Regions from separate parts of the Paenibacillus sp. FSL L8-0436 genome, predicted to be linked through region 2. Evidence: a T-box and tRNA genes for the amino acid it is inferred to sense, from the RefSeq annotation. Region 2 holds a T-box; the other holds one or more tRNA genes.
The links. A T-box is a leader RNA that pairs with one kind of tRNA and senses whether it is charged. The one in region 2 lies ahead of NSS79_RS27510 (valine--tRNA ligase), so its partner is inferred to be a tRNA-Val.

Region 1 (3,416 bases), 3.0 Mb from region 2:
CTCAATTTTCTTCATTTATTACTCTACTGGGAAGGAAAAAGAAAATGATTGATCGTATATCTGAGAGGATAGCCTACAACATAAAAAAAGTTGTTCCTGATCACCCCGCATCGCAAGCGGTTCTAAAGTATGCATTAGAGGTTGTGCTAAATATTGTTTTTATCATTGTCATTACACTTGCGATATCTTTGCTCACAGGTAATTTCTCTGAAGCTTCAACGATATTAGTTTCTTTTGCATTACTACGGCAATCGTCGGGCGGTGTTCACCTTAAGTCGGGTATAGCATGTGTCATATTTACTACGACGTTGTTTACTGCGCTATCGTTTATTAACGTAAATTTATTAGTTGTACAGGTTATGAATGCAATCAGTTTTTTGATCATCTTGTGGTTAGCGCCTATTGGGATTGAAAAGCAGACTAGAATTCCCAAGCGTCACTATCCGAAGCTTAAAATAATCGGTCTGGTCTTGGTTGCTACAAATATCATAATTTGTTCATCTGCTATAGCCGTGAGTTATTTTGCTCAATCTCTAAGTCTATTAATTGCCAGAAAGGAGGTGAAGTAAAAATGTTGAAAAAAGCGAATGTTCGAATCGTGTCTGGTTTGGCGACATGCTTATCGATGGTAGCGTTATTCATTGCAAATACAAACAGTGCGTTGTATGTGCATCAACCTGAGGTTCCAGAAGAACTACTTAAATAATACTGGAGTGGTCCGTTTGAGTATCATATCCGTGAATAAAGACCCAAAAGGCATTACCGGGTTGTTTTCTCTTGAAATACCTAAAATTAATTATATGGAATTTGAGAGAGACATATATAGGATACTCGTCCACACGATAGAAGGAGTTTACTATACAGTCGGCACATTGAAATACTGGCTAAGCACTCTAGAGGCATCGGGATATAACTTCGTGCTAGCAGACAGAAACACATTGATTCATGTTTCTAATATCTTTCAAGTGGATAAGTCGTTTCATGTGGCCTACTTCGGGGAAAATTTATCAGGAGTCGAGCAAAAGTGTTTCCTTTCTGAAAAAGGATACAAAGAAGTCAGAAAAAATATTAATTTAACAACTACAAAAATCAATTTCATTGAGTTGCCTTTATGGTAACTCTTTTTTTCTAAAATAATCACTCAGGATAAAACATATAAATTGATTATCAATAGCATCAGACTTATAAAAACAACCACTCTGACATGAGTGGTTGTTTTTATAAGCGAAAAATTCCGTCCCCAATGCGAGTGGGGAATAGAAAAAGAAAAACTCCTTATAAAATAAGGAGTTTTACGTAGTGATGCAGTATAGGACGGATGGGGTTCGAACCCATGACCCCTACCCTGTCAAGATAGTGCTCTCCCGCTGAGCTACCGTCCTGCAACGAAATTTATAATACCACAGGATGTGAGGAGATGGCAATGTTTTTTTCACGGCATATGAATTTACTCACTTACAACTTGTTCCATAGTCTCTATGCTCGGATTAAATTAACTTTTGCGTAGGGAGTGATTCCATGGCGACCATTTTTAATGAACAGAATATCTCTTTTAAACAAAGGCAGTCTCCGGTTCCGGAATTTGCTTGGCACACCAGCGAGAAACTGGCGGGGATGGTAGGGTCGAAGCATTTGATTTTTGATATCCGGTCATTGGACCCGGGCAAGTACTCGTATCCGTATCACTTTCATAGAAATGCTGAAGAGCTGTTTGTGATTTTGGCGGGCAGTGCTATGTTAAGAACTCCCGACGGGTTACAGGAAGTCCATGAGGGCGATACGATATTTTTCGAAACCGGTCCATCAGGTGCGCATCAGCTGTTCAATCATACGGAGACGCCTTGCCGCTATCTCGATTTACGGACGAATAACGGGTTGGATGTTGCGGAATACCCTGACTCCGGGAAAATCAATATTTTACCGTATGAAGAGCTGTATGAAACGGAGGATAGGGTGGACTATTATAAAGGCGAACATTTGACCCGGGAGATATGGGCGCAATTGAACGCTCAGGGCAAGGGTGAGGAGAAGCGGGGAGAAGACGGTGGTGAGTGATTCTTTTGCCGGCGGACTTATGAATGCTTCTATTATATAATAGATGAAACTGTTGGAAGAAATATCAAGGTATTCTATACATAGGTTAAAACCAGAGATAATAGGAACGTCACATCCGGTAATCCACCAAAACTCTATCGGTTTTGCCGTCTAAGGAGATGCTTGTGAATGAAAGTTACTATACACGAGACGGGAATAAAGGAGGAAAATCTAACCTACGTCGTTATTATCGTAAGGCATAATGAGCAGTGGATATTAGCTCGGCAGCGTGGTCGTACCACATGGGAATTTGCAGGTGGACATATTGATGAGAATGAAACGCCTGATGAAGCAGCGGCAAGAGAACTGTATGAAGAGACAGGAGCGGAAGACTATACGTTATTTCCAATAAGTATTTATTCGGTTACCGGAGAGTCAATGCCGGATAGTTTCGGAAAGCTCTACCTGGCCACCGTTAATAAGTTCGGACAATTGCCGGCTTATGAAATGGAAGGAATATGCGGGTTCACGGAGGTGCCGGAAGAGTTAACCTATCCGATGATCTATCCTGCATTGCTGTCCAAAGTCAATGAATTTGCTGAGCAGTGCAATATTCAACTATAAAGATCATAGGAGGTCAATAACATGGCTATGCCAACTCATATTGTGGCTGTCGGCGGGATCGTGGAGAATGAGCAGGGAGAAGTGCTTTTGGTCAAAACGTTTCATGGTGGCTGGGTGTTCCCTGGGGGGCAAGTAGAGGCCGGAGAGAATCTGATGGATGCACTCATCCGGGAGATCAAGGAAGAAAGCGGAATAGACACCGAGGTCTCTCACCTGATTGGAGTGTATTCGAATACCAGAATGTACAAATGGCATGACGGCATCACCGATGTTCCGACGAAAGTAATGCTGGATTATGTATGTAAGCCGGTGGGCGGAGAACTTGCCGTTTCAGAGGAAACGTCGGAAAGCTGCTGGGTGGCTAAGGAGCTTGTGCTGGACAAGATCACAAGCATGGCGATCCGCACGCGTTATCAGGCTTATTTGGATTTTGCAGGGATCGTATCCTACATGGCCTATGAGACCAAACCAGAGTTTGCCGTCTCGCTGAAACGGAAGATATAGAACCAGCGTGGCAATCCTGCTATTCTTCACTTCGATGGCTGCAGCTAGCCTTCTTTTCTCGTTAAGGGTATGGATCAGGAAATCCATAAGAATTCCTGCGGCAAGAAAGGTTCCGAGGGGCAGCCACAATGAAAATCTGCGCATAAACAAACACCTCGCTTCGACTATTTACTATTAGACAACCTAAGGGGAAATTCAAATGACAGTCGAATACGGAAAACTCACCTTTTTGGAAATTAAAGAAAAAGCAGCGG
Region 2 (3,416 bases):
AGGCCAGCACCGATTGCGTCTTCGCTTTGGCAGCAGCGTCAGCCCCATAAAGTGACAGCTTCGCGAACTCGATGTACCAGTCACACAGATCATCCCAAATGAAGTTATACAAGAGGCGGCCGGTCTCGCCGTACTCGTACGAGTCAATTAGACGCGTAATATCACGAGAAGTTTCGTTCAAGCGATGCAGAATCCAGCGGTCCGCCGTGCTAAGCTCACCTGTAATGTCAATATCTGCAAAGTTTACGCCTTCCAGATTCATCAGTGCAAAGCGCGAGGCATTCCAGATCTTATTGGCAAAATTACGCGCCTGCTCTACCTTCTCCATGCGGAAACGCAGATCCTGTCCGGCTGTGCTGCTTGTCGAAATCATATAACGCATAGCGTCTGCACCATATTGCTCGATAACATCCAGCGGATCGATCCCGTTGCCGAGCGACTTGGACATCTTGCGTCCTTCGGCATCCCGCACCAAGCCGTGCATGAATACATCGGAGAACGGCTTCTTGCCGGTGAACTCCAGCGCGGAGAAGATCATGCGCGCTACCCAGAAGTAGATGATGTCATAGCCGGTAACCAGGACATTGTTCGGATAAAACCGCTGATAGTCGCTGCTGCTTTCATCCGGCCAGCCCAGTGTAGCGAACGGCCACAGATTGGAGCTGAACCACGTATCAAGAACGTCCTCATCCTGCTTCAGATCATCAAGTCCGCTGATTTCGCGGGCTTCCTCTTCCGTATATGCTACAAACACTTCACCTGTAGATTCAGAGTACCAGGCCGGGATGCGGTGTCCCCACCACAATTGGCGGGAAATACACCAGTCACGCACATTTTCGATCCAGTTCAAATATGTTTTCTCAAAACGGTCCGGCACGAAGTTGACGCCGTCGCCGTTCTTCTGTGCAGTGATGGCAGCTTCGGCCAGCGGCTGCATCTTCACGAACCACTGGGTGGACAGATAAGGCTCAACTACTGCGCCGGAACGCTCGCTGTGTCCTACCTGATGCAGATGGTCCTCAATCGAGATCAGAACGCCCTGCTCCTTGAGATCGGCAACAATCGCCTTGCGGCATTCGCTGCGGTCCAGTCCCTGATAAGGACCGGCCTCCTCGTTCATCGTGCCGCCTTCATCCATCACATTGATCTGCGGAAGGTTATGGCGCAGGCCAACTTCAAAGTCATTCGGATCATGGGCCGGAGTGATCTTAACCGCGCCGCTGCCGAATTCTTTCTCTACGTAATCATCGGCGATAATTGGAATTTCCCGGCCGATGACTGGAAGGATCAACGTTTTGCCGATTAGATCCTGATAGCGTTCATCCTTCGGATGCACCGCTACCGCCGTATCGCCCAGCATCGTCTCCGGACGTGTCGTTGCTACGGTGATAAATCCGCTGCCGTCTTTAAGAGGGTAGCGCAGGTGGTACAGGTGACCGTTAACCTCTTTGTACTCAACTTCAATATCGGATAAAGCGGTACGGGCTGCCGGATCCCAGTTGATAATGCGCTTGCCGCGGTAGATCAGTCCTTTACGGTATAACTCCACAAATACCTGGCGTACACCGCTGGACATCCCTTTATCCAGAGTGAACCGCTCGCGCGAATAGTCGAGGGACAGGCCCATCTTGGCCCACTGCTCATGAATGGTCTTAGCATACTGGTCCTTCCACTCCCATACCTGCTCCAGGAATTTCTCGCGGCCCAGATCATGCCGGGACAGGCCCTGCTGGCGCAGCTTCTGCTCCACCTTGGTCTGGGTAGCAATACCAGCATGGTCCGTTCCCGGGAGCCAAAGGGTATCGAAGCCCTGCATCCGCTTGGTACGGATCAGGATATCCTGCAGCGTGAAATCGAGCGCATGCCCGATGTGCAGCATCCCGGTTACATTCGGCGGTGGAATTACAATGCTGTAAGGCTCTGCTTCAGGCCGCATTCCAGCCTTGAAGAACTCCTTCTCCATCCAGTAGGCATACCATTTCTGTTCAGCCGCCTTCGGATCATATGTAGTCGGCATATCGCTCTTTGCGCTATTGTCGGCAGCAGCATCCTGTGCCGGATCTTGCGGCTTCAGCAGCTCTGCCGCCGCTTTGTTGTGATCAGCCATTCTAAACCCTCCATTTAAGTAGCATTGGTAGATGTATCTCTGAAGCTGGACCTCTGAAAAAAAATACAAAAAGGCCCTTCGTCTCAAAGGACGAAAGGCCATTCTTTCGCGGTACCACCTTTGTTTCGCGCCAATAAAAAATAAACCACCGTTCCGGTCCCATAGGTTCCGGAAACTTAGCGCGACACTTACGCAGATAACGGCTGCAACCGGCCACTTCCTAACCTGTGCTTCATGAATCTGAAGACAAGCTCAGAGGGGCAACTCCGGGGCGACTTCGGTGGCTGCATCCTGCGGAAACTCACAGCAATTTATAGTTCCGCTCTCTGAAGGGCTGACCGCCTACTCTTCCCGTTCCCAGTCTTTATTAAGAATTTACTTAATCCAATAATACATTTAGTACTATTCCTAGTCAACCAGCATACACACAAACTGCGGGACTTATACCGCCCATTTCTAAAATTAGCCCCCTTCGCCTGATTTGAACCCCTGATGTTCATCCTTAATCTCAGCTCAGAGGACAGAAATACAAAAAATCCCGATCTCATCCGATCGGGATTCTGACACCGATGCGCCTGCAGGCATCTCTTAAGGGATATACAAAACTTGGCCTTCCTCCACATTCTGACCGGAAAGACGGTTGTACATGACAAGCTCTCTTGCACTGAGCTGATATTTCTCCGCTATAGTATCGATTGTTTCTTCACGCTGGACAATGCAGAGACGCACTTTACGGAACAGATCCTTTCCGTTCAAGCCACCGATAAAGCGGCTTTTCCATTCCCCGTCACGGCCGGAGTCCGGAACAGGCGCCGCCGCAGCTGTATCCTCGGCGATAAGCTCCTCCTGTTCCTTGCGGGAGCGGCTGGAGCTGAGCAGGGAAGAGAAGGTAAGATGCTCCTTCGTGGGAATATCTTCTTCTCTCTTGCTTCCCAGGGCAACCTTGAGATCCGGCTTCTCCTCCTGCAGAGGTGCTGCTTCCTTAGAGCTCACGCCTTCGCCCGCGTTCTCCTGATCAGCGTGAGATACGGAGCTATCCTGAGCAAAAAGTGCCGCATAGTCTCCATTTTCAGCAGAGAATTCCTCTTCTTCCTGATGGGACGCATGCGCCTCCGCGGCTGTATTCTCAGCGGCAGCATCCGAAATGTCCTTTGCGCTGCCTGAACTTTCGGTGCCTGATACTTTGGCAATGTCAGAACTGTTAAAGGGATTTGTATAGCCAGCCTGATTTCCAGCGGCCGGAACGGCCTGCTCCGCTCTCCCTTGTGCCCCGAAGAAGTGGCCCGAAACAGGTTCGCTGTTCGCGGTT

Region 1: it has a tRNA-Val gene. The T-box ahead of NSS79_RS27510 (valine--tRNA ligase) is inferred to sense a tRNA for this amino acid. The anticodon was not compared.

Annotation. Positions count from the first base shown of each region.
Region 1 is NZ_CP151955.1:2,971,896-2,975,311, forward strand. Features, by position in the region: gene NSS79_RS13545 (hypothetical protein) at 1-52, shown strand, start outside; gene NSS79_RS13550 (accessory gene regulator B family protein) at 45-569, shown strand; gene NSS79_RS13555 (cyclic lactone autoinducer peptide) at 572-706, shown strand; gene NSS79_RS13560 (LytTR family transcriptional regulator DNA-binding domain-containing protein) at 723-1,118, shown strand; tRNA gene NSS79_RS13565 (tRNA-Val) at 1,311-1,382, opposite strand; gene NSS79_RS13570 (cupin domain-containing protein) at 1,519-2,055, shown strand; gene NSS79_RS13575 (NUDIX domain-containing protein) at 2,224-2,658, shown strand; gene NSS79_RS13580 (NUDIX hydrolase) at 2,680-3,162, shown strand; gene NSS79_RS13585 (creatininase family protein) at 3,362-3,416, shown strand, end outside.
Region 2 is NZ_CP151955.1:5,939,690-5,943,105, forward strand. Features, by position in the region: gene NSS79_RS27510 (valine--tRNA ligase) at 1-2,017, opposite strand, end outside; T-box leader at 2,191-2,475, opposite strand; gene NSS79_RS27515 (LysM peptidoglycan-binding domain-containing protein) at 2,696-3,416, opposite strand, start outside.